4 regions of the Streptomyces griseobrunneus genome follow, and region 3 is predicted to be linked to each of the others. Evidence: riboswitches for the same ligand, from Rfam matches in the RefSeq annotation. Region 3 holds a riboswitch; each other region holds the start of a gene.
The links. Region 3 has a riboswitch for cyclic di-AMP ahead of ACK8N7_RS17010 (M23 family metallopeptidase). Riboswitches for the same ligand answer to the same signal wherever they lie in the genome.

Region 1: it holds a riboswitch for cyclic di-AMP, as region 3 does, so the genes downstream of both, ACK8N7_RS07705 (M23 family metallopeptidase) here and ACK8N7_RS17010 (M23 family metallopeptidase) in region 3, are expected to answer to the same signal.
Region 2: it holds a riboswitch for cyclic di-AMP, as region 3 does, so the genes downstream of both, ACK8N7_RS22330 (transglycosylase family protein) here and ACK8N7_RS17010 (M23 family metallopeptidase) in region 3, are expected to answer to the same signal.
Region 4: it holds a riboswitch for cyclic di-AMP, as region 3 does, so the genes downstream of both, ACK8N7_RS04430 (M23 family metallopeptidase) here and ACK8N7_RS17010 (M23 family metallopeptidase) in region 3, are expected to answer to the same signal.

Annotation. Positions count from the first base shown of each region.
Region 1 is NZ_CP177080.1:1,761,391-1,768,516, forward strand. It holds gene ACK8N7_RS07695 (HPr family phosphocarrier protein) at 11-292, shown strand; gene ACK8N7_RS07700 (GntR family transcriptional regulator) at 510-1,217, opposite strand; gene ACK8N7_RS07705 (M23 family metallopeptidase) at 1,441-2,256, opposite strand; cyclic di-AMP (ydaO/yuaA leader) riboswitch at 2,270-2,436, opposite strand; gene ACK8N7_RS07710 (M16 family metallopeptidase) at 2,661-4,031, opposite strand; gene ACK8N7_RS07715 (M16 family metallopeptidase) at 4,058-5,404, opposite strand; gene ACK8N7_RS07720 (DNA gyrase/topoisomerase IV subunit A) at 5,682-7,126, shown strand, end outside.
Region 2 is NZ_CP177080.1:4,886,613-4,893,738, reverse strand. It holds gene eno (phosphopyruvate hydratase) at 76-1,356, opposite strand; gene ACK8N7_RS22330 (transglycosylase family protein) at 1,671-2,384, opposite strand; cyclic di-AMP (ydaO/yuaA leader) riboswitch at 2,390-2,578, opposite strand; gene ACK8N7_RS22325 (transglycosylase family protein) at 2,870-3,901, opposite strand; gene ACK8N7_RS22320 (cytochrome P450 family protein) at 4,096-5,403, opposite strand; gene ACK8N7_RS22315 (nucleoside triphosphate pyrophosphohydrolase) at 5,400-6,413, opposite strand; gene ACK8N7_RS22310 (SurA N-terminal domain-containing protein) at 6,488-7,126, opposite strand, start outside.
Region 3 is NZ_CP177080.1:3,731,973-3,739,098, reverse strand. It holds gene ACK8N7_RS17035 (DEAD/DEAH box helicase) at 1-328, shown strand, start outside; tRNA gene ACK8N7_RS17030 (tRNA-Lys) at 586-659, shown strand; tRNA gene ACK8N7_RS17025 (tRNA-Met) at 850-923, shown strand; gene ACK8N7_RS17020 (MerR family transcriptional regulator) at 1,036-1,782, shown strand; gene ACK8N7_RS17015 (PP2C family protein-serine/threonine phosphatase) at 1,981-3,153, shown strand; cyclic di-AMP (ydaO/yuaA leader) riboswitch at 3,364-3,515, shown strand; gene ACK8N7_RS17010 (M23 family metallopeptidase) at 3,528-4,571, shown strand; gene ACK8N7_RS17005 (aldo/keto reductase) at 4,741-5,685, shown strand; gene ACK8N7_RS17000 (PrsW family intramembrane metalloprotease) at 5,706-7,126, opposite strand, start outside.
Region 4 is NZ_CP177080.1:937,581-944,706, forward strand. It holds gene ACK8N7_RS04405 (STM4014 family protein) at 1-61, shown strand, start outside; gene ACK8N7_RS04410 (STM4013/SEN3800 family hydrolase) at 90-902, shown strand; gene ACK8N7_RS04415 (STM4012 family radical SAM protein) at 899-2,302, shown strand; gene ACK8N7_RS04420 (STM4011 family radical SAM protein) at 2,310-3,227, shown strand; gene ACK8N7_RS04425 (SGNH/GDSL hydrolase family protein) at 3,241-4,068, opposite strand; gene ACK8N7_RS04430 (M23 family metallopeptidase) at 4,231-5,202, opposite strand; cyclic di-AMP (ydaO/yuaA leader) riboswitch at 5,206-5,371, opposite strand; gene ACK8N7_RS04435 (tyrosine-protein phosphatase) at 5,778-6,590, shown strand; gene ACK8N7_RS04440 (DUF6126 family protein) at 6,636-6,812, opposite strand; gene ACK8N7_RS04445 (helix-turn-helix domain-containing protein) at 6,856-7,126, opposite strand, start outside.

The DNA.
Region 1 (7,126 bases), 2.0 Mb from region 3:
GGGCAGAACCATGGCTGAGCGCCGCGTAAACGTCGGTTGGACCGAGGGCCTGCACGCCCGCCCCGCTTCCATCTTCGTCCGTGCCGCCACGGCTTCCGGCGTCCCGGTGACGATCGCCAAGGCCGACGGCAACCCGGTGAACGCCGCCTCCATGCTCGCGGTGCTCGGTCTGGGTGCGCAGGGCGGCGAGGAGATCGTGCTCGCGTCCGAGGCGGACAACGCCGAGGCCGCTCTGGACCGTCTGGCGAAGCTGGTCGCCGAGGGGCTCGAAGAGCTTCCCGAGACCGTCTGACCGCTCGACAGGCCGTCCGGCCGCCCGACCCGCTCCGGGTCCGATTCCGGTACACCGGTCCTTTCGACGGTTCGGCCGGAATCCGTTCTTCGCGAGAGCCGTGGAACCCTTTTGGGGACCACGGCTCTTTCGTTACTCCTGAAGCCGATGCATTGCCCATTCGGGCAGCACAAATAAAGCCCTCGGCAATTGCTCCTCTTTGTATACGGCGTCATTGTTAATGCCGGACACCCGCGATGTTTACGCCGTGTTGCGAAGAACTCACCCGGGGCGGCGGCGCCGCGCGACGGCCGGGGCGGTCCGGGCGGCGCAGCCGGTGGGCGCCGGCGGCCCGTTCCGCATGCTGGGCGGTCAGTGCCCTGGCCCGCTCCGCGTCGCCGCGCGCCACCGCGTCCACGATCGCCCCGTGCTCGACCCAGGAGTCGACCGGGCGGGCCGGCTGCTCGACGGCGTACATCCAGGCGATCTTGTGCCGGAGCTGGGTGAGCAGCGCGATCAGGCCGGGGCTGCCGGAGGCCTGGGCGAGGGTCTCGTGGAACCAGCCGCCCAGCGACCGCAGATCCTCCCCCTCCCCCCGGCGGGCCCGCTCCTGGCCCAGCCTGACCAGCCCGCGGAGCACCTTGAGGTGGGCTTCCGTACGGCGCTGGGCGGCCCGCGCCGCGCCGAGCGGCTCCAGGAGCATCCGCACCTCCAGCAGGTCGGCGGCCTCCTGCTCGGTGGGCTCGGCGACACAGGCCCCGGCGTGCCTGCGGGTGACGACGAAGCCCTCGGACTCCAGGGTGCGCAGCGCCTCGCGCACCGGGACGCGGGAGACCCCGTACCGCCGTGCCAGCAGCTCCTCGGTGAGGCGGCTGCCGCGCTCGTAGACACCGGAGACGATGTCGTCACGGATTGCCGTGCATACCGAATGCGCGGGAATGCGCATGTCCGAACCTCCGCCTTAATCCCCGCGAAACGCGGCCGGCCGACGCCTGTTCCGTGACTCTATTGCAATCTGCCGCAATTTCCGATGGCAGGCCGGAATCCATGGATATCTTCTGGCCAAAGGTCCGGTACGGAGAGGCCCGGTACGGGGGATTCCTGACTCATTGCCGAAGGCCCCGGCGGGAAGCCGGGGCCTTCGGGTGGGGAGGTCGCGCGAGGTGGGGTCAGACGTTCAGACCGTGCGAGCGCAGGTAGCCGACCGGGTCCATGTCCGAGCCGTACTCGGGGGTGGTCCGGGCCTCGAAGTGGAGGTGCGGGCCGGTGGAGTTGCCGGTGGAGCCGGAGAGGCCGATCTGCTGGCCGGAGGTGACGCTCTGGCCGACGGCGACGCCGATGGAGGAGAGGTGGCCGTACTGGGTGTACGTGCCGTCCGCCATCCGGAGCACGATGCTGTTGCCGTACGCGCCGCCCCAGCCGGCCTCGACGACCGTGCCGGCGCCGACCGCGACGACGGAGCTGCCGGAGGCGGCCATGAAGTCCACGCCGGAGTGGCTGCCGGAGGACCAGAGGGAGCCGCCGGTCTTGTAGCCGGTGGTGACGTGCGAGCCGGCGAGCGGAAGGTGGAAGGCGTTCAGACGGGCGCGCTCGGCGGCGCGGGCGGCCCGGGCCTTCTCCTCGCGGATCTCCTTGGCGCGGGCCTCGGCCTTGCGCCGGGCCTCCGCCTTCGCCTTGGCCTTCGCGGCCTTGACCTTGGCCTCGGCGGCCGCCTCGGCCTTCGCCTTCGCGAGGGCCTCGGCCTGCTGGTGCTGCGCCTGGGCCTGGGCTTCGATCTGCTTGGCGAGCGTGGCGTCGAGGGCGATGGCCTGGGTGAGTCCGCTCTCGGCGGCCTTGGGGGCCTCGGAGTCCGCTGCGGCGGCCGGGGAGGCCAGGGAGCCGAGGACTCCGGTGGTGGCCAGGGCCGCGATGCCGGCGGCCTTGGCGCCGCGGCGCGTCAGGCGGCTCGGGGCACGGTGCTTCCCGGTGGCACGGGTGAACGCCATGGAGGGGCTGATCCTTTCCTTCCTTCTCGCCTACCGGGTTAGCTGACGGGTTCGGAGCAGGAAGGTCTCCTACGGATCCCCGCGCCGGGTCACGGCACGGACTTCCGATTCACCCCAGGGACTGCGTGGGTCCCCGGCTCCCCAGGCTCGCGCCTGACGGGGACTCGGCGATGGCTGCCCGGCGCCGCGGGTGCGGCATACGGGTGACGGACAGCCGAGCCGACGCTAGGCGGGCCGACTTCCCATCACCAAACGGACAGGGGGATTTGTCGCGCATCCCACAGGGCAGAAAGTCACTCTCCCCAACAAAGAGAATCAATAGGCCTTAACGGACAAATAAGGAGGACCCCGGCGGATCGCTGTCCGCCGGGGTCCTCTTCGTCCTGGTGTATACCGACGCGGCGTCAGCCGCTGACGACGGTCACCTCTCCGATGCCGAGCTCCTTCACCGGCTCCGCGATCTGCGCCGCGTCGCCCACGAGGACCGTGACCAGCCGGTCCACCGGGAAGGCGCTGACCACGGCCGCGGTCGCCTCCACGGTGCCCGTCTCGGCGAGGCGGGCGTACAGCTGGGCCTGGTAGTCGTCGGGCAGGTGCTGCTCGACCTGGTCGGCCAGCGTGCTCGCCACCGAGGCGGCCGTCTCGAACTTCAGCGGGGCGACGCCCACCAGGTTCTGCACGGCCGTCTCCCGCTCGGCGTCGGTCAGCCCTTCGGCCGCCAGCGTCCGCAGGACCTTCCAGAGGTCGTCCAGCGCCGGGCCGGTGGACTCGGTGTCCACGGAACCGCTGATGGCGAGCATCGCCGCGCCGCCCGAGTCGGGGCCGGTCGAGCGCAGGACCTGGGCGAAGGCCCGTACGCCGTAGGTGTAGCCCTTCTCCTCGCGCAGCACCCGGTCCAGCCGGGAGGTGAGGGTGCCGCCCAGGCAGTACGTGCCGAGCACCTGCGCGGGCCATACGCGCTCGTGCCGGTCAGCGCCGATGCGGCCGATCAGCAGCTGGGTCTGGACCGCGCCGGGGCGGTCCACGATGACCACACGGCCGGTGTCGTCGGCGGTGATCGGCGGGACCGGGCGGGCCTGGCCCGCGTCGCCCGACCAGTCGCCGAGGGTGTCGGCGAGCAGGGCGTCCAGGTCGATGCCCGTGAGGTCACCGACGATCACGGCCGTCGCGGTGGCCGGGCGGATGTGGGCGTCGAAGAAGCCGCGCACGGCGGCGGCGTCGATCCGCCGCACCGTCTCCTCGGTGCCCAGGCGCGGGCGGGACATCCGGGCGGTGGCCGGAAAGAGCTCCTTGGAAAGCTGCTTGGCGGCGCGCCGGGACGGGTTGGCCTGCTCGTGCGGGATCTCGTCGAGGCGGTTGCCGACGAGCCGCTCGATCTCGCTCTCGGCGAAGGCCGGGGCGCGCAGGGCCTCGGCGACCAGGCCGAGCGCCTTGGCCAGCCGGGAGGCCGGGACCTCCAGGGAGACCCGGACGCCGGGGTGGTCGGCGTGCGCGTCGAGGGTGGCGCCGCAGCGCTCCAGCTCGGCGGCGAACTCCTCGGCGCTGCGCTTGTCGGTGCCCTCGGAGAGCGCGCGCGACATGATCGTGGCCACGCCGTCCAAGCCCTCGGGCTCGGCGTCCAGGGGCGCGTCGAGGAAGATCTCCACGGCGACGACCTGCTGGCCGGGGCGGTGGCAGCGCAGCACGGTCAGCCCGTTGGGCAGGGCGCCGCGCTCGGGCGCGGGAAACGCCCAGGGCCGGGCGGTGCCCGGGGTCGGCTGCGGGTGGTACTCCATGGCTACTCCAGTCACGGCGGCGTCGCTCACTTGTCCGCCCCCTCGGGCTCGTCGGTGCCTTCGGCCTCGTCGGCCGGCTCGATGGGCTCGTAGACCAGCACCGCCCGGTTGTCGGGACGCAGGGCCGCCTCCGCCGCCTCGCGCACCTCCTCCGCGGTGATGTCCAGGACGCGTCCCACGGCACTCAGGGCGAGCTGGGGGTCACCGAACAGGACCGCGTAGCGGCACAGTTCGTCGGCGCGGCCCGCGACCGTCCCCAGGCGGTCCAGCCACTCGCGCTCCAACTGGGCCTGCGCCCGCTCCATCTCCTCCGCGGTGGGGCCGTCGGCGGCGAACCGGGCCAGCTCCTCGTCGACCGCGGCCTCGATCGTCTCCACCTCGACACCGCCGGAGGTCTTCACGTCCAGCCAGCCCAGCGAGGGCGCCCCGGCGAGCCGCAGCAGCCCGAAGCCCGCCGCCACCGCCGTACGGTCGCGCCGGACCAGGCGGTTGTGCAGCCGCGAGGACTCGCCGCCGCCCAGCACGGTCAGCGCCAGGTCGGCCGCGTCACAGGCGCGGGTGCCGTCGTGCGGGAGGCGGTAGGCGGCCATCAGCGCACGCGCCGGGACCTCCTCGTGGACCACTTCGCGCAGCTGCTCGCCGATGGTCTCGGGCAGCGTGCCGTCGCGCGGCGGCTGCTTGCCGTCGTGGGACGGGATGGAGCCGAAGTACTTCTCGACCCAGGCGAGGGTCTGCTCGGGGTCGATGTCCCCGACGATCGAGAGCACCGCGTTGTTGGGCGCGTAGTACGTACGGAAGAACGCGCGGGCGTCCTCCAGGGTTGCCGCGTCCAGGTCGGCCATGGAGCCGATCGGGGTGTGGTGGTACGGGTGGCCCTCGGGGTAGGCGAGGGCGGTGAGCTTCTCGAACGCGGTGCCGTAGGGCACGTTGTCGTAGCGCTGGCGCCGCTCGTTCTTGACGACGTCGCGCTGGTTCTCCATGGACTCCTCGTCGAGCGCGGCGAGGAGGGAGCCCATACGGTCGGCTTCCAGCCAGAGAGCCAGCTCCACCTGGTGGGTGGGCATGGTCTCGAAGTAGTTGGTCCGCTCGAAGCTGGTCGTCCCGTTGAGCGAGCCGCCGGCCCCCTGGACGAGCTCGAAGTGACCGTTCCCCTTGACCTGTCCCGAGCCCTGGAACATCAGGTGCTCGAAGAGGTGAGCCAGACCGGTGCGTCCCTTGACCTCGTGGCGCGAACCGACGTCGTACCAGAGGCAGACCGCGGCGACCGGGGTCAGATGGTCCTCGGAGAGCACCACACGCAGGCCGTTGGCCAGGCGGTGCTCGGTCGCTGTCAAGCCGCCGGAGCCGGCCTGTGCTGTGGCCGTGTGACCCATGGGCATGTACGTCCCTTCGATCGCGATACTGGACTTCCTGCCAGACCTGCCACTCTAAGCAAGCGCACCGGCACCTGGCGAAGTTCCCGTTCCGTGGATGTTTCCGTCGATGGTGCCCCAGGTGGCACCGCCCGGGAGCGCTTCGGACGGGTCGAGGTCCGCGTTGTCAGTGCGGCGGTCCACAATGGTCCGCGTCAGTAGCTCGACTTGTCAGCTCGTGTCGCCCCGAACAAGCTCAGGTTGTCCGAACAGAATCCGTGAAGGAGTCGCAGCCGCGATGGCCCGCCGTAGCACGAAGACCCCGCCGCCGGACGACTTCGAGGAGAAGATCCTCGACATCGACGTCGTCGACGAAATGCAGGGCTCCTTCCTCGAGTACGCGTACTCGGTGATCTACTCCAGGGCCCTGCCCGACGCCCGCGACGGCATGAAGCCGGTGCACCGGCGCATCGTGTCCCAGATGAACGAGATGGGACTGCGCCCCGACCGCGGCTATGTGAAGTGCGCGCGCGTCGTCGGCGAGGTCATGGGCAAGCTGCACCCCCACGGAGACGCGTCGATCTACGACGCCCTGGTGCGGATGGCACAGCCCTTCTCGATGCGGCTGCCCCTCGTCGACGGCCACGGCAACTTCGGCTCTCTCGGCAACGACGACCCGCCGGCCGCGATGCGGTACACCGAGTGCCGGATGGCCGACGCCACGTCGTTGATGACCGAGGCTATCGACGAGGACACCGTCGATTTCCAGTCGAACTACGACGGCCAGGAGCGCGAGCCGGTCGTCCTCCCGGCGGCCTATCCCAACCTCCTGGTCAACGGGGTCTCGGGGATCGCCGTCGGCATGGCGACCAACATGCCCCCGCACAATCTGGGCGAGGTCATCGCCGCCGCCCGCCACCTGATCAAGCACCCGGGCGCCGACATCGAGACGCTGATGCGTTTCGTCCCCGGCCCCGACCTGCCCACCGGCGGCCGCATCGTCGGGCTCAACGGGATCAAGGACGCGTACACGGCGGGCCGCGGCACGTTCAAGATCCGCGCCACCGTCGCCGTGGAGGACGTGACGGCGCGCCGCAAGGGCCTCGTCGTCACCGAACTGCCCTTCACCGTCGGCCCGGAGAAGGTGATCGCCAAGATCAAGGACCTGGTCTCGGCGAAGAAGCTCCAGGGCATCGCCGACGTCAAGGACCTCACCGACCGTGCGCACGGCCTGCGCCTGGTCATCGAGGTGAAGAACGGCTTCGTGCCGGAAGCCGTGCTGGAACAGCTCTACAAGCTGACGCCGATGGAGGAGTCCTTCGGCATCAACAACGTGGCCCTGGTCGACGGCCAGCCGCTCACCCTGGGCCTCAAGGAGCTGCTGGAGGTCTATCTCGACCACCGCTTCGAGGTGGTGCGCCGGCGCAGCGAGTTCCGCCGCACCAAGCGCCGCGACCGGCTGCACCTGGTCGAGGGGCTGATCGTCGCCCTCCTCGACATCGACGAGGTCATCCGGATCATCCGGGACAGCGACAACTCGGCGCAGGCGAAGGAGCGCCTGATGGCGCACTTCTCACTGAGCGAGATCCAGACGCAGTACATCCTGGACACCCCGCTCCGCCGCCTCACCCGCTTCGACCGGATCGAGCTGGAGAGCGAGCGCGACCGGCTCAACGGTGAGATCGAGGCGCTGAGCGCGATCCTGGAGTCGGACGCGGAGCTGCGCAAGCTGGTCTCCACGGA
Region 2 (7,126 bases), 1.2 Mb from region 3:
ACGCACGTCCGTCCCCGCACACGGTACGGGACCGGGTGCGGGGACGGGCGGAGGCTACCGTCTTGGGGCTACGGGTCAGCCCTTGAAGCGCGGGAAGGCGGAGCGGCCCGCGTACACCGCGGCGTCGTCGAGGATCTCCTCGATGCGCAGCAGCTGGTTGTACTTGGCGACGCGGTCCGAGCGGGCCGGGGCGCCGGTCTTGATCTGGCCGCAGTTCACGGCGACGGCGAGGTCGGCGATGGTGACGTCCTCGGTCTCGCCGGAGCGGTGCGACATCATGCACTTGAAGCCGTTGCGCTGGGCCAGCTCGACGGCGTCCAGGGTCTCGGTCAGCGAACCGATCTGGTTGACCTTGACGAGCAGGGCGTTGGCGGAGCCCTCCTCGATGCCGCGGGCCAGCCGCTCCGGGTTGGTGACGAAGAGGTCGTCGCCGACGATCTGCACCTTGGCGCCGATGCGGTCGGTGATGACCTTCCAGCCGGCCCAGTCGTCCTCGTACAGCGGGTCCTCGATGGAGACCAGCGGGTACGCGGAGACGAGCTCCTCGTAGTACTCGGTCATCTCGGCGGCCGAGCGGGACTTGCCCTCGAACTCGTAGACGCCGTCCTTGTAGAACTCGGACGCGGCAACGTCGAGCGCGAGCGCGATGTCGCGGCCGGGGACGTAACCGGCCTCCTTGATGGCCTCGACGATGAGGTCCAGGGCGGCGCGGTTGGAGTCCAGGTTCGGGGCGAAGCCGCCCTCGTCGCCGAGACCGGTGGACAGGCCCTTGGTCTTGAGGACCTTCTTCAGCGTGTGGTAGACCTCCGCGCCCCAGCGCAGGGCCTCGGAGAAGGACTCCGCGCCGATCGGGGCGATCATGAACTCCTGGATGTCCACGTTGGAGTCGGCGTGCGAGCCGCCGTTCAGGATGTTCATCATCGGAACGGGCAGCAGGTGCGCGTTCGGGCCGCCGAGGTAGCGGAAGAGCGGCAGGTCGGACGCCTCGGAGGCGGCGTGGGCGACGGCGAGCGAGACACCGAGGATGGCGTTCGCGCCGAGCGAGGCCTTGTTCTCGGTGGCGTCGAGGTCGAACATCGCCTGGTCGATGAGGCGCTGCTCGGTGGCGTCGTACCCGACGAGCTCCGGGCCGATCTGCTCGATGACGGCGAGGACGGCCTTTTCGACGCCCTTGCCGTGGTAGCGGTTGGGGTCACCGTCGCGAAGCTCGACGGCCTCGAACGCACCGGTGGAGGCGCCGGACGGTACTGCAGCACGGCCCGTGCTGCCGTCGTCGAGGCCAACCTCGACCTCGACCGTGGGGTTGCCCCGGGAGTCGAGGATTTCCCTGGCTACGACGACGTCGATGGACGGCACGAGGCATCTCCTTCTGGGATATGACGCTGGTTGTGCAGGGTCACTGTGGCCTTGCGACACGAGCCTAACCGGCCCGGCCGCGTCAGTCGGCCGACCGCCCGTCTCCTGGGACGAAAAAGGACCCAAGGGCCTGCATGACGGGACAAATCTCTAGAAATCTACTGGGCAGTAACAAGCGGCGCGGACCCGATGACGACAAGAGGTGAACGAAAGACCCCGGCCCGGCGCGCACGGGGGGAGAGCGCGCCGGGCCGGGGAGCCGTGCGAGGGAGGGTGCCGCCGGACCCCCTCCCTCCGGGGAGGAGAGCCGGCTGTTACTTCAGGTGGAGCTGCTGGCCCGGGAAGATCAGGTCCGCGTCCTTGACGATGTCGTCGTTGAGCTTGAAGAGCTTGCTCCAGCCGCCCTTGACGTCTTCCTTCTGAGCGATCTTGCTCAGGGTGTCGCCGGCCTTGACCTTGTACTCGCCGTCGCCCTTCTGGACCTTCTCACCGGTCGGGGTGGTGACGGTCTTCTTGGACTCGGCCTTGGGGGCGGCCGGGGCGGTGCGCTGCTCGCTGCGCGTGGTGGGCTGCTCGGCCTTGCGCTCGGGCTGCGCCTGCTCGGGCTTGCTCTCGGACTGGCCGGAGCCGGTGTTCACACCCGGGTCCACGCCGTCATTGGTGAGGCCGCCGGCACCGGCGCAGGCCCAGGCGCCCGGGCCCTGGAGGTCGAGGAGCTTCTCGGCGGCGGCGATCTGCTGGTCCTTGGAGGCCAGGTCGGCGCGGGAGGCGTACTGCGTACCGCCGGCGGCGGCCCAGCTCGACTGCGAGAACTGCAGCCCGCCGTAGTAGCCGTTGCCGGTGTTGATGGACCAGTTGCCGCCGGACTCACACTGGGCGACGGCGTCCCAGGTCTCGACGGAGGCGGCGGAAGCGTTGGTCGCGCCCATCAGCGGGACGGCGACGGCGGCACCGGCGACACCCGCCAGGGTGGCGAGACGGACGGTCTTCGAGGGGCGGCGGTGCTTGCCCTTGCTGTTAAGCAGCATGGAACGAATCTCCTCACCGACGCCTACGAGGTGAGCTGTCGGGTTCGGGCTGATGAGTTGCCCGGTCGCGCGAATTGCACGCGACTTCACCCCAAGCCGTTCCCGTACGTCCCCGTTCTTCGTCCTTCGAAGGGGCTGTACGGACCCGGCGGCCTACCTGGGTCCCCCGCTCCTGCCTACGGCGCTTTACGCGTCTGTTCCCTTCGACCGACGGCAGGATTCGGCGTGACGGTCGACGGGGCCCGCGGTGCGAGCGGTTCCGACCGTAAACACAGGCAACCCCGACATTCAAAGATGGACATACTGGCCCAATCGACGCTTACTTGCCTACCCCGATGGATCGTTTCCGCAGGTCGGAGGGGATCTGCGGCGAGCAGGCGGACGCAACACGCCAGTTGAAGCAAAGAGACCCATGTCTCACTTACGCATAAGTGGACATAGGCCTCTGAACTACCCGCGATTTTGGGGTGTTTTCCCGCTTTTGATCAGCTGGCGGCAGGCACCTCGGCACCCTCCTGGGCGCCTTCCTGGCCGGCCTGCTCCAGCCCCAGATCCAGGCTCTGCCCGGGCAGGATCAGATCCGGGTCGGAGCCCAGGAGGTCCCTGTTGGCCTCGTACAGGCCGGTCCAGCCCTGGGGAAGTTTCTGTGCGTCAGCAATCGCCCAGAGGTTGTCGCCGGGCTGCACGGTGTAGCCGTCGTCGACGACCGCACCGCCGTCCCGCACGTCACCCTCGCCCCGCGAGGCGTGCCGGCCGGACTCACGGGGGTCGCCGTTCCGGCCCACCGCGCCGGTCTCCTCGGGCGCGGGAGCGCCCCGGTGCTTGCCGCCGGTGCCGTCGGCGCCCTCCGAGGCGTCGGGGGCGGAGGCGGAGGGCTGCGAGCCGTCAGGAGACCCGGGAGTTCCGGTCTTTCCGGCGGCCGGGGGCGCGGAGGGCTTCGCCGAGGGGTCGAGCGTGTCGCTGCCGTCCCCCTTCTCACCCTTCTCACCCTTGCCGGTCCTATCCGTCTTGCCGGATGAGCCCGTATTGCCGGAACTCCCCGCTTCACCCTTTTCATCCGCTTCGCCCGCCGGGGCGGTCGTCGCGTCCTCGGTGGGCTCGGCGGAGGGTGCGGTACCGGGGTCGACACCGGGCAGGCTGCCGTCCACCGCGAGGCCGGAGATCACCGCGCAGCTCGGCCACGCCTGCGGCCCCTTGTCGTCCAGGACCTTCTCGGCGACGGATATCTGCTGGGAACGGCTGGCGAGGTCGGCGCGCTCCGCGAAGGCGGTGCCGCCGTACGCGGACCAGGTCTCCTGCGAGAACTGGAGCCCGCCGTAGTAGCCGTTGCCGAGGTCGGCACTCCACATGCCGCCGCTCTCGCACTCCGCGACCCGGTCCCAGGTGGTGGCGTCGGCTGCGTGTGCGCCCGCCGCGCCGAGGAACGGAATGGCGATGGCCGATCCGGTCACGCCTGCGGCGACGACGATGGCGGGTGCCTGACGAGGGCGGCGGTGTCTGCCGTTCGCGGAGCCCATGGGGTTTGCCTTCCGTGCGACTGACAAGCAGGAACTGAGAAGCGTGAAACTGTTGAGCGTGAATCTGCTGAGCGTGAAGCTGTTGAGCAAGTGACTGGTGGGCCAAGGTTTAACCGTGGCCGACGCGTCGAACCGTGAACCTAGCGGGACTCGAACGTATGTCACAAGTCGATGCAGCGCAGATCACGTGAAAGTCACAGAGGTGACAGCGTGTCACTTTCTTCGAGGCGGCGTCCCGGCTCGAACTCCACCGGCAGAGTGCGCAGTCCGCGCATGATGAGTCCGCCCCGCCAGCGCAAATCGGCGGATTCTCCGGCAAGTCGTAGGCCAGGAAGGCGTCTCAGCAGCGTCGCCACCGCGGCCTGGCCCTCCAGCCGGGCCAGCGGCGCTCCCAGGCAGTAGTGGATTCCGTGACCGTATCCGAGGTGCTGATTGTCACTCCGTGACAGGTCGAGCGCGTCCGGGTCCGCGAACCGGCCCGGATCCCGGTCGGCCGCCGCCAGCACCACCAGCACCGGGTCCCCGGCCGCGATCTCCTGCCCGCCGAGGGTCAGCGCCTCGGTGGCGTACCGCCAGGTCGCGAGCTCCACCGGGCCGTCGAACCGGAGCAGTTCCTCGATCCCCGTGGCCAGCAGCGCGCTCTCCCCCGCCTCCAGGGACGCCTCCAGCCGGGCGCGCTGTTCGGGGTGGCGCAGCAGGGCGTACGTACCGTTGCCGATGAGGTTCACCGTCGTCTCGAACCCGGCGAACAGCAGGATGAACGCCATCGCCGCGGCCTCGTTCTCCGTGAGGTGCTCGCCGTGGTCGCTGGCCCGGATCAGCCCGGAGATCAGGTCGTCGCCCGGATTCTCCCTTTTACGGTGGATGAGTTCGGCGAGATAGCCGCGCATCTTCTTCACCGACCGGGCCACCCCGCCACGCGGCCCGCCGCCGTGGCGGATCATCATGCCCGCCCAGTCCCGGAAGTCGTCCTGGTCCTCGGGCGGGACGCCGAGCAGGTCGCAGATGGCGTAGATGGGGAGCGGAAAGGCGAAGTCGTGGATCAGGTCGGCCTCCCCGTCCTCGATGAACCGGTCGATGAGCCGGTCCGTCAGCTCCTGCACACGCGGCGCGAACTCCGCGACCCGGCGCGGGGTGAACGCCTTGGAGACGAGCCGGCGCAGCCGGGTGTGGTCCGGCGGATCGATGTTGAGCAGATGCGTCATCAGCTCCGCCTTGCGCTCCCCCGGGATCCCGGTCTTCCCCTTGGCGGCCGCGGACCCGGCGTGGTTGGCCGGGTTCTTGGAGAGCCGCGCGTCGGCGAGCGCCTGCTTGGCATCCCCGTACCGGGTCACGAGCCAGGCCTCGACCCCGCTGGGCAGCGCGGTGCGGTGCACGGGGCTGTGCTCGCGGAGCCAGGCGTAGGCGGGGTAGGGGTCGGTGGCGAACTCCCAGGTGAAGAGTTGGGGCGCCTCTTCGGTGGTGGCGGGGGTGTGGTGGGGGCAGGCGGGGGTGTCGGTCACTCCTTGACGGTATCGGGCGGGGTGGCGGGCCCCCCGCCCTCCGCCGCCACGATCGCGTCCCTGTACGCACGGGCCGCCGCGCGGAGGGCGGCCTCCGGGTCGGTGCCGTTCGCCTCGGCGGTGACGGCGAGGGCGAGGAGCTCGTAGCCGATGGTGTCGCCGGTGGGGAGGGGGACGTCGAGTCCGGCCGTGCGGGCGCGGCTTCCCAGTTTCGCGGCGAGGGCCAGGCCGGGCTGGCCGAGGGGGACGCCCTCGGTGACCGATGTGCGCTGCTTCTCGATCGCCTTGGTGCGCAGCCAGTGCGCGTGGACGTCCTCCGGGGTCTCGGCGCTCTCGTCGCCGAAGACGTGCGGGTGGCGGTGGATCAGCTTCTCGACCAGGCCGCCCGCCACGTCGTCGATGGCGAACGGCTCCTCGGGGTCCTCCTCCGCGATGCGCGCGTGGAAGACGACCTGGAGGAGTACGTCGCCCAGTTCCTCGCGCAGTTCGGTCCGGTCGCCGTCCTCGATCGCCTCGACCAGTTCGTACGCCTCCTCGATGGCGTACTTGGCGAGGCCCTTGTGCGTCTTCCGCGAGGTCCAGGGGCACTCGCGGCGGATCCGGTCCATCACCTGGACCAGGTCCAGGAGGCGGGCGCCGGGCAGGTCGTACGAGCCGGGGAGCAGCTCCAGGTCCGGCATGGAGACCCGACCGGAGCCGCCGAGCCGGGCCAGGCCGTCGGTCAGGCGGCTGTCGCCCTCGCCGCCGACCAGGACCACAACCGTGCGGTCACCCGCGCAGGCGGCCACCAGTTCGTCGGCGGAGGGCGCCGCGTGCTCGACGCGGACGCCCGCCTCGCGCAGGTAAGGCAGTTGCGGGTGGTCCGGGTCGGCGGTGAGGACCTGGTCGGCGGCGTGCAGCGTCTGCCATGCCGGCCAGGACAGCAGGCCGGGCGCGACCCGGTGGCTGGCGGTGAGCAGGACGATACGGCCGGGGGTGGCAGTGGGCGTGCCGGGGGCTTCAGCGTTCACCCGGCGAACCTACCCGCCTCACCTCCAGGTCAGGCCCCCGGCAGGTGCCGGGCGGCGCCCGGCCCGGACGCGGCTCAGGCGCCCGCCTCCGGCTCCTGCGGGGCGAACTCGGTGACCTGGGTGATCCACGGCGCCTTGTAGTTGCCGAGCTGCATCTTCTGGTCGTCCCAGGCCCCGAAGCGCGGGTTGACGTCGATCTTCAGCTGCTTCGACGCCTTGGTCAGCGCCTCGCCGACGACCTGCTGTCCGGCCGGGGTGCCGAGGTCCCCGCCGAGCGCCTTGGCGAGCTTCGGCAGCAGCGCCTCCTGGCGCATGTCGCCGTCGATCTGGTCGGGGGCGACCCAGCGCTGCTGGAGCATCATCGCCCGCAGCTGCTCCTCGCCGCCCGCCTGGGCGCGGCTGGCGGTCCGGGCCTCCTGGATCTCCTTGCGGCTGACGGTGACCCCGGCGTCCTCGGCGGCCTTGTCCAGGATCCGGCCGAAGATCAGCCCGTGCAGCTTGGCGCGGTTGAGCTGGCCCGACTTGTTGACCAGCTGGGCCGCCTCGGGAGAGCTCTCCTGGGCGGTGCGGACGTCGGCAGCCTGGGCCTGGACCGCCGAGACCTCGATCCGCTCGCCGCCCACGACGGCCGCGGCACCGGGGTGGGCCTCGTTGCCGCAGGCGGCGAGGAGTGGTGCCGCGAGCAGGGTTGCGGCGGTGACGGCGAGCGCGGT
Region 3 (7,126 bases):
CTCCGGTGGCAGCAGCGACCGTCGGGACGACCGTGGTGGCCGTCCGTTCGAGCGTCGTGACAACGACCGTCCGGCGTTCAACCGTGACCGCCGTGACGAGCGCCCCTCGGGTGGCTCCGGTGGCTTCCGCTCCGGCGGCAGCGACCGCCCGTTCAACCGTGACCGTCGTGACGACCGCCCCGCGGGCGGCTTCCGCTCGGGTGGCACCGACCGCCCGACCGGCCGTCGTGACGAGCACCGCGGCGCCAACACCGGCGCCAACACCGGCACCAACACCGGTTCCTTCGGCCGCCGCGACGACAAGCCGCGCTGGAAGCGCAACGGCTGACCACCGCCCAGCCGCTGACAAGCAGCTGAGCACGTCCGCCTGACAGACCGGCAGGGCCCGTACGCCACCGAACCGACTCGGTGACGTACGGGCCCTGTTGCTGTTCCCGGGAGGCCCCGCCTCCCGGGGTGCCGCGACCCCCACCAAGGCCGCATCTCGCCGCGAAAGGGACGCTATGGGGGGCGCGACAGGGCCCGACACCGATACCGGATCGGCTGCCGGGACCGGGCGGGCTATGCTCGTGGGTGATGTGACCGGGGCCGTTAGCTCAATTGGTCAGAGCAGCGGACTTTTAATCCGTTGGTTGTGGGTTCGAGTCCCACACGGCCTACCCGGAGCGGGGCCGGGTGCAAGCCCGTGACCCGTGAACGAGCGCCTTCGTCCGGCCCAGGCCGGACGAAGGCGCTTCGACGTTCCTGGGCTCAGGCGCCGCTCACCCCGAGTCCGGTCCAGGCCCGGCGCGGGCCGTGGGAAAAGTGGTCGGACCTGCCGCTCCGATGGCGTAGAGTTGTGTTTACCGACGCGGGGTGGAGCAGCTCGGTAGCTCGCTGGGCTCATAACCCAGAGGTCGCAGGTTCAAATCCTGTCCCCGCTACTGAAGGCCCGGGCCCGGCACGCACAGCGTGCCGGGCCCGAGTCGTTTCCTGGGGCCGGCACGGATGTTCGGGCTTGACCTTGACGCAACGTAAAGATCTAGCGTTTCCGGCATGGAGTGGTCCATCCAGGAAATCGCCAGAAAGGCCGGCACCACGAGCCGCACGCTCCGGCACTACGGGGACCTCGGTCTCCTGGCGCCGAGCCGGGTCGGGAGCAACGGCTACCGCTACTACGACCAGGACGCCCTCGTCCGGCTGCAGCGCATCCTGCTGCTGCGGGAGCTGGGGCTGTCGCTGCCCGCCATCAAGGGCGTACTGGAGGGGCAGCGGGACACGGCGGTGGCGTTGCGGGCGCATCTGCGGCTGCTCGAACAGGAACAGGCGCGCATCGGGCGGCAGATCGCCTCGGTGCGGACCACTCTCCACAAGACCGAGGAGGGGATGGAACTCATGGCCGACGAAGTGTTCGACGGTTTCGACCACACCGCCCACGAGCGGGAGGTGACCGAGCGCTGGGGCCGCGAAACGTACGAGGAGGGCGACCGGTGGTGGCGTTCGCTGGGGGAGGCCGGGAAGAAGGCGTTCCTGGACGAGCACGAAGCCATCGCGCGTGACTGGGGGCGGGCCAGGGAGGCCGGGCTCGGTGCGGACAGTGAGCAGGCGCAGGACATCGCTCGGCGGCACTGCGCGTGGCTGTCGTCGTCCAAGGCGCCGAGCCGGTCGTACGTGATCGGGCTCGGTGAGATGTATGTCGCCGATCCGCGCTTCGGAAAGAACTACGATCGCTACGGGGACGGCACCGCCGCCTTCGTACGGGATGCACTGACGATCTACGCGGAACAACGGCTCACCGACTGACCGCGGGGAGCGGCGTTCCCGGCCGCTTCCCCCTATTTGGCCGATGACGAGTCGCCGCACGGCGCGGCTCCGGGAAGCCTGGACGGGGCGCGGTACCGTCCGCAGCCGTGGCCGGACCGGGCAGGAGTACACAAGGTGGGGATGGCGGAGAAGGGGCGCGGACGCGTGACGGGGAGCTTCGGCGTCCCGGGGCGCGGCATGTCCGGCTCCACGGGCCGGGGGAAGCCGGTGGTGGCCCGGAGCGCCGGTACCCGGCGGTTCGTCCGGCTGCTTCCGGTGCTGCTGATCGGCGGCGGGCTCCTCTTCGACTCGCTCGCCCCGCCCAACTTCACCGCCGTGCCCCTGTTCGTGGCCGCGCCGCTGATCGCCGCGCCCTTCTTCTCGCTGGCCAGTACGGTCCGTACGGGCGTGGCCGCCGTCCTCTCGGTCATCGCGATGCGGCTCTCCGACGGCACGTCCACCCAGGTCGTCCCGGTCATCGAGATGATCACCGTGCTCACCGCCGCGGCCCTGGCCCTCGTCATCAACGGGGTCGTGCGCCGCAGCAACGAGCAGCTGGCCTCGGCGCGGGTCATCGCGGAGACCGCCATGCGGGCCGTGCTGCCGACCCCGGCGGAGCGGATCGGCGGGCTGCAAGTGGCCGCGCGGTACGAGGCGGCGCAGGCGGACGAGTTCGTCGGCGGGGACCTGTTCGCGGTGGCGGACACCCCGTACGGCGTACGCCTGGTCGTCGGTGACGTGCGCGGCAAGGGGCTGGACGCCGTGGAGGCGGTGGCCGTGATCATCGGGGCGTTCCGGGAGGCCGCCGAGCAGGAGCGGTCCCTGGAGGGCGTGGCCCAGCGGCTGGAGCGGGCGCTCGCACGGGAGGGGACGCGGCGGTACGGGCTGGACGCCATGGAGGGGTTCATCACCGCCGTACTGGCCGAGATCCCGCCCGGTTCGGCCTCGCTGCGGCTGGTCAACCGCGGTCACCCGGAGCCCATCCTGCTGCACGCGGACGGGGCCCTGGAGGTCCTCGCGCCCAGCGTGCCCGCGATGCCGCTGGGGATGGACCTCGGGGTGTGGCCCGATCGCTCCGACGAGTGGGAGCTGCCCGCCGGTTCGACGCTGCTCGCCTTCACGGACGGCCTCTCCGAGGCGCGGGACGCGAACGGGGCCTTCTACGACCCGGCGGCCCGGCTGCGCGGCCGGATCTTCCCCGGCCCCGAGGAGCTGCTCTCGGCGCTCACCGACGACGTACGGCTGCACACCGGGGGCCGGTCGACGGACGACATGGCGCTGCTCGCGGTGAGCCGGCCGGCGGAGGGACAGCCGCCGCGGCGGACGACGGTGAAGATCGTGGGCCGGGGCGATGACACGGTGCGTAACTGAAGAGCACCACTCCGCATAACATTTGACACACCATCAGAAAAAGAGGTGTGGGTGAGTGGTCGTCAAGTCGTCCGATTCGGGCCGCTTGTGGACGGTAAGTCCCCGTCGGAGCCGTTAATGATCAACAAGAACAGCTTGGAATCGGGCCCGTCTGTCTATTAACGTTCGATAACGCAGCGCGGTCGTCCCAGCCGTCGTCAGAGACGGCGCCGTGCGCGAGCGCCGAATCCCGCAAGGGAACCGGGGAACCACCTACATGGGGTGAATCGGACGCCTGCGTCTCGTGAGAGGCGGAGGGGCCCGTAGGAGACCTTCCTGCTCCGAACCCGTCAGCTAACCCGGTAGGCGAGAAGGAAGGAAAGGAGTGCGCCCACGTGGCGTCCAACAAGCCTGCCCCTGAGGCCCCGTCACCCTTCACTGCCGACGGTATCGGTGGCCCGGAGCGGACCTGGGAGGAGTGGAACCCCACCGCGGAGTCCATCCGTCCCGTCCGCGGCAAGCACCGCGTGGCCAAGCAGCGAGGCCTCGCCCGCAGCTCCACCGTCCTCGGGGTCGGCGTCATAGCGGCCGTCGGTGCGGGTGGCATGGCCACCGCCCAGAGCAAGCCGCCGGTCTCCATCTCTCTTCCCGATTCCATCGCGGACAACCTCCCCGACGCCAAGTCCCTCCCCGGCGTCGGCGCTTTCATGTCCGAGGACGCCGAGGCCGCGCCGCTCGCCGCCGCACCGATCACCTCCGCGGGCATCACGTCCGCCGAGGCCGAGCAGGGCACCACCGACGCGGGCGAGGCCCTGCGCGCCCGGATCCTCCAGCAGGCCGAGCAGCAGCAGGCCAGCGCCGACGCCGAGGCCAAGGCCGCCGAGGAGAAGGCCGCGGCCGAGAAGGCCGCCGACGAGGCGAAGAAGCAGCAGGACGACGCCGAGGCGAAGGCCAAGGCCAAGATCGCCGCCGAGAAGAAGGCGGCGAAGGAAGCGGCGGAGAAGAAGGCCGAGGAGGAGCGCCTCGCCAAGCTCCGCGCCAGCTACACCCTGCCCGCCTCCTCGTACACGATCACCTCGACCTACGGTCAGTCCGGCGCCATGTGGTCCTCCGGCCAGCACACCGGCCTGGACTTCGCCGGGGCGGCCGGTTCGCCGCTCAAGGCCGTGCACAGCGGCACGATCACGTCGGCCGGCTGGTCCGGTTCCTACGGCTACCGTACGGTCCTCCAGCTCGACGACGGCACGGAGGTCTGGTACGCCCACCAGTCCTCGATCGACGTCTCGGTCGGCCAGAAGGTCAGCACCGGCGAGACCATCGGCCGCATGGGCGCGACCGGCAACGTCACCGGTGTCCACCTCCACCTGGAGGTCCACACCGCGGGCGGCTCGGCCCTGAACCCGATGGCCTGGCTGAACAGCAAGGGCCTGAACGTCTGAGCCCCCCGCGTCCCCGCGGGCGCACGCACCACCCCCGAAACCCCGGCAGCCCTGACGCTCACCCCCCGACGTCAGGGCTGCCGGTCTGTCCGGGGGCGGGGGGTGGCAGGGCCCGGCGTACGTGGAGGCGGTGGAATACCCGGCGCCGCCGGCGCCGTTGAACACCCACATGACTTCTCTGCGCACCCTCGGCAACTCCGACCTCCAGGTCTTCCCCCTCTCCCTCGGCGGCAACGTCTTCGGTTGGACGGCCGACGAGGAGCAGTCGTTCGCCGTCCTGGACGCGTACGCCGCGGCCGGCGGCAACTTCATCGACACCGCCGACGCCTACACCGCCTGGATCGAGGGCAACCAGGGCGGCGAGTCGGAGACCGTCATCGGCAAGTGGCTCGCCTCGCGCGGTAACCGCTCCGACATCGTGGTGGCCACCAAGGTCGGTGCCCACCCCGGCTACAAGGGGCTCTCCGCCGCCACCATCAAGGGTGCGGCCGAGCAGTCGCTGCGCCGGCTCGGCACCGACCACATCGACCTCTACTACACGCACTTCGACGACGAGACCGTCCCGGTCGAGGAGATCATCACCGCCCTCGACCAGCTGGTGAAGGACGGCAAGGTGCGCCACATCGCCGCCTCCAACATCAGCCCCGAGCGCCTCCAGGCCTCCCTGGACTTCTCCGAACGCGAGGGCCTGGCCCGGTACATCGCGCTCCAGCCGCACTACAACCTGGTCTCCCGCGCCACCTACGAGGGCCCGCTCCAGGAGACCGCCGCCCGCGCCGGCCTCGCCGCCGTCCCGTACTTCGCGCTGGCCTCCGGCTTCCTCACCGGCAAGTACCGCCCAGGCACGAACGTGGAGAGCGCCCGCTCCGCGAAGGCGGGCGAGCACCTGGAGTCGGAGCGGGGCCGCAAGGTGCTCGCCGCCCTCGACAAGGTCGCCACGGAACGGGACGCCGAGATCGCCACGGTCGCCCTCGCCTGGCTCGCTGCCCGCCTGACGGTCGCGGCCCCGATCGCCTCCGCCCGCACGGTCGAACAGCTCCCCGCGCTCCTGGCCGTGGCGGACCTGGAGCTGACGGAGGCGGAGCTGGCGGTGCTCACGGAGGCCTCGGCCTGACCCGGCCCGCCTGAACCGCCTTACGGGGGAGGCGGGGTGGGGTTGTAGGGGCTGCCGCCGGGTTGGCCGTGCCGGCCGTACTGACTGTGCTGGCCCTGCTGGCCGTACGCATGGGGCTGCGGGGCCGGGTAGCCGTACCCGGTTCCTTGGCCCTGGCTCTGCCCGTAACCCTGGCTCTGCCCGTAACCCTGGCTCTGCCCGTATCCGTATCCCTGGCCGTACCCGTACCCGTACCCGTGCCCGTGCCCCTGGCCCTGTCCGTTTCCGTACGGCATCGGGGGGCGGGGGTACGCATGTGGGCGCGGGCCGCTGCCGGTGATGCGGGCCGCGTGGGTGAGGGCCGGGCCCGCGATGGGGCGGCGCTGCCAGAGATGGTGCAGCAGCTCCCGTTCCCGCTCGGCGAAGTCCGGGCCCGCCGCGTCGTGGCGGGCGAGGCGGCGCAGGCCGGCCAGGGAGGTCGCGAACGACTCGTACTCGGCGACCGCGCGGGCCGCCGCCCGGCCCCGGGACCTGTCCTGCCGCCCGTGCCAGTGGCGGGCCAGGTCGCGGGCCGTGCCCCGGGTCCGCATCGAGGCGAGCGCCAGTGGCTCGGCCGGGCCCAGCCAGCCTGCCGTGGCGTACGCGGGCAGTTCGGCGGCGAGCGTCCGCAGCTCACGTCGGCGCCACCAGACCGCCAGCCAGGTCAGCAGCGCGAACGCCGGGACCATCACCATCCCGTACACCGCGTAGAAGCCGTACGGGCCGAAGGCCGACGAGCCGTTCCACAGGGCGTGCAGGCCCATCGAGAGGAGCAGGCCGAGCAGCGGCAGGGCGATCCGGCGGACCCGGTGGTGGCGGCCGCTGATGGCCGCGAAGCCGAAGCCGAGGCCGGTGAGGACCGTGAACAGCGGATGCGCGAACGGTGACATCACGATCCGTACGAAGAACGTCCCGGCGGTCACCGAGGCGAACCCGGAACTGCCCATCATCTGGTCCTCACCGAAGGCGTTGCCCAGATAGAGGATGTTCTCGGTGAAGGCGAAGCCCGTGGCGGTGAACCCGGCGACCACGATGCCGTCGACCACGCCCCGGAACTCCCGTCGCCGGAAGACGAAGATCAGCAGTACGGAGACGGCCTTGGCGCTCTCCTCCACGACCGGGGCGATCACCGTGGCGCCCAGGGTGTCGGCGCTCGACGGGTCGGCGGTGGCGGTGGCTATCCAGCGCATCGCGAACGAGTTGGCGATGATCGCGACGAGCGCGGCGGCGCACGCGCCCCAGGCGAAGGAGAAGATCAGGTTCCGCCAGGGGCCGGGCTCGACCCGGTCGAGCCAGCGGAAGGCGGCCATCAGGAGCGGCACCGGAAGCACCGCCAGGCCCAGGCCGACCAGGAACCCCTCCGGGCCCGTCTGTTCGCGGACGAGGGCGAGGATCACCAGCCCGCACAGCGCGAGCGCCACGG
Region 4 (7,126 bases), 2.8 Mb from region 3:
GGCGCAGGTCGCCGCCGTACTGGACCGAGCGAGGAACCACCGTGCCGTCACCCCTCTCTGAACCCGTCACCGACCCCGGACTGCCCGATATGGCCGAGGTCGTCGGCAGCCATGACCTGTTGCTGGTCACCCTGGACACCCTGCGCCACGACGTCGCCGTCGAGCTGGCCGCCGCCGGACGCATCCCGAACCTCGCCCGGCAGCTGCCCGGCGGCGTCTGGGAGAAGCGGCATGCGCCCGGCAGTTTCACCTACGCCTCGCACCAGGCGATGTTCGCCGGGTTCCTGCCGACGCCCGCCGCCCCCGGCCCGCATCCCCGGCTGTTCGCGGTGCGCTTCGCGGGCAGCGAGACGACGGCGGACGGCACGTTCGTCTTCGACACCCCGGACCTGGTGTCGGGTCTGGCCGCCGAGGGCTACCGCACGGTGTGCGTCGGCGGGGTCGGGTTCTTCAACCGGCAGGGGCCGCTGGGGTCGGTGCTGCCGTCCATGTTCCAGGAGAGCCACTGGGAGCCGGAGTTCGGCGTCGCGTCGCCGACCTCGTTCGAGGAGCAGGTGACCCGGGCCGAGAGGGTCGTGGCGGAGCTGCCGCATGAGCAGCGGCTCTTCCTCTTCGTCAACGTGGCCGCGCTGCACCAGCCGAACTGGTTCCACACTCCGGGCGCGACCCGTGAGGCGGGCGACTCCCGGGCCACCCACGCGGCCGCCCTGGAGTACGTCGACCGGCACATCGGCCGGCTCTTCGCCGCCGCGAGCAGCCGCCGCCGCTGTTTCGCGATCGTCTGCTCCGACCACGGCACTGCCTACGGCGACGACGGCTACACCGGCCACCGGCTCGGCCACGAAGCCGTCTGGACCGTGCCGTACGCCCACTTCTTCCTCGAACCGGGGGCCTCCCGATGACCATCAGCACCGCCACGGCAACCGCCACCGGTACGCCCGCACCGCCCGCCGTCCGGCCGTACGAGAGTTACGTCTACGCCTATCCGCACAAGACGGCCTACCGCCCCCTGCCGGAGCGGCCCGCGCTGCGCGAACTGTGGGCGGCGGAGCCCAAGGACGCGCTCTCCCTCTACCTCCACATACCGTTCTGCGAGGTCCGCTGCGGCTTCTGCAACCTCTTCACCCGGATCGGTGCGCCCGAGGAGCTGACGACCCGCTATCTCGACGCCCTGGACCGGCAGGCCGTGGCGGTGCGGGACGCGCTCGGCGACGACGCGCCGGTGCGGTTCGGCGCCGCCGCGTTCGGCGGCGGGACCCCGACCTTCCTCACCGCGGACGAGCTGGAGCGGCTCTGCGACATAGCGGAGAAGCGGATGGGCGCCGACCTGCTCGCGGTGCCGCTGTCGGTGGAGACGTCCCCTTCGACCGCGACCGCCGACCGGCTGGCGGTGCTGGCGGGCCGGGGCACGACCCGGGTCAGCATCGGTGTGCAGAGCTTCGTGGACGAGGAGGCCCGGGCCGCCGTCCGCCCGCAGCGCCGGGCCGAGGTGGAGGCCGCCCTCGGCCGGATCCGGGACGCCCGGATACCGGTGCTGAACATCGACCTGATCTACGGCATCGACGGCCAGACCGAGCGCACCTGGCTCACCTCGCTGGACGCCGCGCTCGCCTGGCGCCCCGAGGAGCTGTATCTCTACCCGCTGTACGTCCGCCCGCTGACCGGCCTGCACCGCCTGGGCGCAGCGGCCGGCCCGGAGGCGGAGGCCCTGGAGCAGGCCGCCTGGGACGAGCAGCGGCTGCGGCTCTACGCGGTGGGCCGCGACCATCTGCTGGCGCGCGGCTACGAGCAGGTGTCGATGCGGATGTTCCGGCACGCCGACGCCCCCCGGGAATCACAGGACGGCCCCGAGGACTACGCCTGCCAGACCGACGGCATGATCGGGCTGGGCTGCGGAGCCCGGTCCTACACGGCGGCCCTGCACTACTCCTTCGACTACGCCGTGGACATGCGGGAGATCCGTTCCATCATCGACGGCTTCACCGCCACCGGGGACTTCTCCCGGGCCGAGGTCGGCCGGTACGTCGACGCGGCCGAGGCCCGCAGGCGTCACCTCCTGCAGTCGCTGCTCCAGGCGGCGGGCCTGCCCCTGGCCGACTACCGCGCCCGCTTCGGCACGGATCCCCGCGAGGACTTCCCCGCCGAGCTGGAGCGGTTCGCGGAACGGGGCTGGCTGGACGCACAGGCGCCGGAGGGCCTCCTGCGGCTCTCCCCGCTGGGGCTGGCCCACTCGGACGCGCTGGGGCCCGCGCTGTTCTCCCCCGGGGTACGGGCCGCGATGGCCGCGTACGAGCGGAAGTGAGCGGGTCATGGACCTGACCATCCTGTACCGGGGCCCGCTGGCCTCGTGCGACTACGACTGTCCGTACTGCCCGTTCGCCAAACGACGCGACAGCAGGGCCCAGTTGACAGCTGACCGGGAGGCGCTGGAGCGGTTCACCGCGTGGGCCGCCACGCAGACCGGCGACCGGCTGTCGGTGCTGTTCACCCCGTGGGGCGAGGGCCTGGTGCGGTCCTGGTACCGGCGGGCACTGACCGAGCTGTCCCGGCTGCCGCACATCGGCAGGGTAGCCATCCAGACGAACCTCAGCGGCCGCACCACATGGCTGGCGGACGCCGATCCGGAGAAGATCGCGCTCTGGTGCACGTACCACCCGGGGCAGACGCCGTACGAGCGGTTCCTCGGCAGGTGCCGGGAGCTGTCCGCACGAGGCGTCCGCTACAGCGTGGGCGTGGTGGGGTTCGAGGCGCACCTTCCCGAGGCCCGGCGGCTGCGGGCGGCGCTGCCCGAGGAGGTCTACCTCTGGGTGAACGCCGCCGAGGGGCAGACGTACACCGACGAGGAGGCGGAGCGGTGGACCGAGCTGGACCCGCTCTTCCCCTACAGCAGGCACCCGCACCGTTCGGCGGGGCTCCCCTGCCGGACGGGCGAGTCGGTGATCTCGGTGGACGGCGACGGCACGGTGCGGCGCTGCCACTTCGTCAAGGCGGAGCTGGGCAACCTCTACGACGGCAGCTACCGCCGGGCGCTGGGGCCGCGGGCCTGTCCGCTCGCCGTGTGCGACTGCCACATCGGCTATGTGCACCTGGAGACGCTGCCGCTGTACGACGTGTTCGCGGGCGGCGTCCTGGAGCGGGTACCCGCCGGGTTCGCCGCGGGCGGGCCGCCGGCCGGGCCCGGCACCGCGGGCCTGTCCCGGCGTGCGCTTCCGCTGCTGGAGCCCTGACCGGAAAGGCGTCCTACAGGGGCAGCAGGTCCGGCCGTTTCGCCTCGACGTGGTCGCCGGACGACTCGCCGCGCAGCCGCCGGCCGATCCACGGCACGAGGTACTCCCGTGCCCACTGGATGTTGTCGCGCCGCGCGTCGAAGGGGCTCCGCTGGGCCTGCGGCGGCCAGGGCTGGTCCGGGTCGGCCGGCACCTCGTGGCCGAGGACCTGGGCGGCGCGCAGCGCGACGCGGGTGTGGCCCTCGGGCGACAGGTGGAGCCGGTCGGCGTCCCAGGCGCGCCGGTCCTGGACCGACCGCAGCGACCACAGGTCGAGCACGGGGCAGTGGTAGCGGTCGGCGATGGCCCTCAGGTGGACGTTGTACGTGGCGATCTTGCCGCGCATGTGGCGCAGCACCGGAACGCCCCGGGTGTCGAACCCGGTGGTGACCATGACGGTGCCGACCGCGTCGGTCAGGTCCGCGACGGCCCGCTCGAAGCGCTCGGCCAGATCGTCGGGGTCGGTGCCGGGCCGGATGATGTCGTTGCCGCCCGCGCAGAAGGTGACCAGGTCGGGGGCCAGTTCCTTGGCGCGGGGGAGCTGCTCCTCGACGATCTGGTCGAGAAGGCGTCCGCGTACGGCGAGATTGGCGTAACGGAAGTTCCCGTGCCGGGTCTCGTCCGGGCTCGTCGCTGCGTCGGGGGCCGGGAGCCGGTCGGCGAGCAGAACCGCGAACCGGTCCGCCCAGCCGACAAAGGTGCCGTCGGGGCCGGGGTCTCCGACACCTTCGGTGAAACTGTCCCCGATCGCCGCGTACGACCCGATGGTGTTCTGCTGCTGGGTTCTCGAATCGTCTGCCACAAGCACATATCCTGCACCGTTCAATGTGACCTACGCGACCGTAATACGGGGTTGACGGGTGGTGAGATAGACCACCCGGTCAGGTTTTGGTAAAGCCGGAATAAGTGGAGGGGCGGTGCGCCGCTGCGCACCGCCCCTCGATCACTTCTTGCTGCCCTCGGGTCAGAGGGAGACGCCGTGCTGTCGCAGGTAGGCGATCGGGTCGACGTCGGAGCCGTAGCTCGGGCCTGTGCGGACCTCGAAGTGGAGGTGCGGGCCGGTGGAGTTGCCGGTGGAGCCGGAGAGGCCGATCTGCTGGCCGCCGGTGACGGTCTGGCCGACCGAGACGTTGAGCGAGGACTGGTGGGCGTACTGGGAGTACATGCCGTCCTCGTGCTGGATGACGACCTCGTTGCCGTACGAGCCGCTGTTGCCGGCCGAGACCACGGTGCCCGGTCCGATGGCGAGGACGGGGGTGCCGGAGGCGGCCTGGAAGTCCGAGCCGGTGTGGTAGCCGCTGGACCAGCTGGCGCCGGAAGCGCGGTACTGGGTGGTGACGTTGGCGCTGGCGAGCGGGGCGGACCAGCCGGAGCCGTTGGCCTCGGAGGAACCGGTCTGCGCGGAGGTGCCGGCCGGCGCGGCGGCGTCGGACTCGTCGGCCGAGAGGGTGTCGCCCTTCGGGGCCTGCTCAGCCTTCTTCGGCGCGGCCTTGGGGGCGGCCTTGGGGGCGGCCTTGGGGGCCGGAGCGGCCTTCTTGGCCTCCGAAGGCGCGGCGGAGCCGGACGCCTTGGCGCCGAGGGTGAGCTTCATGCCCGGGAAGATCAGGCTGGGGTTCTCGCCGACGGCCGAGCGGTTGTCCTGGTACAGCTTCTGCCAGCCACCCTTGACCTGGTGCTCGGCCGCGATCTTCGCGAGGTAGTCGCCGGAGACGACGGAGTACGTCTTCGGGGCGGCCTTCGCCTTGGCGGGCGCGGCCTGCGGGGCGGACTGCACTGCGGCGGCCGTGGCGGCCGCGGGGGCCGCCTTCTCCGCGGCGTGGGCGCCGGTGGCGCCGATCAGCGGGAGGGCGAGTACGGCGCCGCCGGTGCCCGCGGCGATGACGCCGCGGTGGATCGGGCCGGACTTGGTACGACGGTGCTTACCCTTTGCGGGCATGGGGAAGTTCCTCTCCGGCGCCTGCGAGGTGAGCTGTCGGGTTCGGGCTGGAGATGCCCGGTCGCCGGGTGGCGACTTCACCCCGAGCCGGTCCGGATCGCTCCGGGCCGGCGGCTTACCTGGTTCCCCCGCTCCTGCCACGCGTGAGTGGGTTGGGTGCGAATTCCGGGCGGCGGCAGGATTAGGCGGTCCGTCCGGATTGACGGTGACCGTAAACGAGTGAGGACGGCAGGAACAAGCCGTCGGTTGCACACCGGAATCATCGATTCAATTTCGCTCCGGATTTCCCGTCACACTCCGTGGATTACGGATCTTGGCTTTCCGTACGGATACCGGGAAAACATCCGGGCGCAGCCGCCACGGTCCGTCACGGATATGATCCCGCTCACCTACGGAATCCCATCTCCCCCATTAGCGGGGCATGTTCTACGAAATACACCAATACGGACACACCGTGCGCGCCTCCCCTGACACACCATCAGCGGACCGCTGATTTTCCGCCGAATCGATGTCGTATCGTCACAGGGGCGCCCTCGCCGGAGAGCCGCGCCGACGCCAGAGATCCAGGAGCCACCGTGACGCAGCAGGTGCCGCAGGTCCCGCCGACAGAGACCGCACTCACCGGAGTGCGCAACTTCCGCGACGTGGGCGGGCTCCCCACCGCGGACGGGCGGCGCACCGCCTTCGGCAGGCTCTACCGCAGCGGTCACCTGGCGCACGCCAGCGCCGATGACGCGCTCTTCCTCGGCGGGCTCGGGCTGCACACGGTCTTCGACTTCCGCAACTCCGCCGACCACAAGCTCGACGGGTACGACATCGAGCTGGCCGGTGTCCGTAATGTCAGCATTCCGCTCTCCGACCCGGCCGACGGAGCCGAGTTCTGGCGGCTGGTGCGCGACGGGAACATCGAGCAGCTGCGCTCGATCCTGGCGAACGGCAAGGGCACTGAGCGCATGCTGACCATGTACCGCTCGACCATCGTGGACCGCACCGCCGAGCACAGCCGGGTGCTGCACGCCCTGGCGGAGGACAGCGTGCCCGCGCTGATGCACTGCGCGGCGGGCAAGGACCGGGCCGGTCTGTCGATCGCGGTCTCGCTGCTCGCGGTCGGCGTCGAGCGCGAGGCGATCGAGGCGGACTACCTCAAGTCCAACGATCCCCACCGGCGGTACAAGGTGAAGCGCTCGGACATGTCCGAGACAGGGATGTCCGCCGAGGTGATGGAGCTCCTCAACCCGCTCTTCGGGGCGGAGGCCGCCTATCTCGCGGCGGCGTTCGCGGCCATTGACGAGACCTGGGGCACGACGGACCGCTACCTGGCGGAGGGGCTGAAGGTCTCCCCCGAGACCCGGGAGCGGCTGCGCGAGCGGCTGCTAGACCAGGGCTGAGAAGGCAAAGGCCGCAGGATCAGGGCTGCGGGATCAGCCGGGCGGTCACTCCGCGCCCGCCACCACGAAGAGCAGGTAGAGGAAGGCCGCGATCACATGGCCGACCACCAGGTAGGCGAAGAGCCGGATGATGAGACCGCGCGGCATCCGCCGCTCCTGGGTGTCCTTCGTGGCCTTGGGGTTCCTCGGGGTCAGCGGGTCGTAGCGCTCGGAATCGGACATGACGGTCCTCTCTGCCGGCCTCGCGGCCGGGGGAACGAAGGGGTCAGCGCGCGTGCAGTGCGTTGCCGAGGCAGAGCTCGGCCGCGGGGCTCTGCAGCAGGGAGTGGACGAAGAGCAGCTCCGCCCCGCCCCGGTCCAGGGCCGCGATCCGGTGCGGGGTGAGCGAGTCGAAGTGGGCGCTGTCGCCCGGGTCCAGATCGTGCACGGTCTCCCCCAGCGCGACCCGCAGCCGCCCGCCGAGGACGTACAGCCACTCCTCGCCGGGGTGCACCCGCACCAGATCGCCCTGGGCGCCGTACGGGACGCGGACCCTC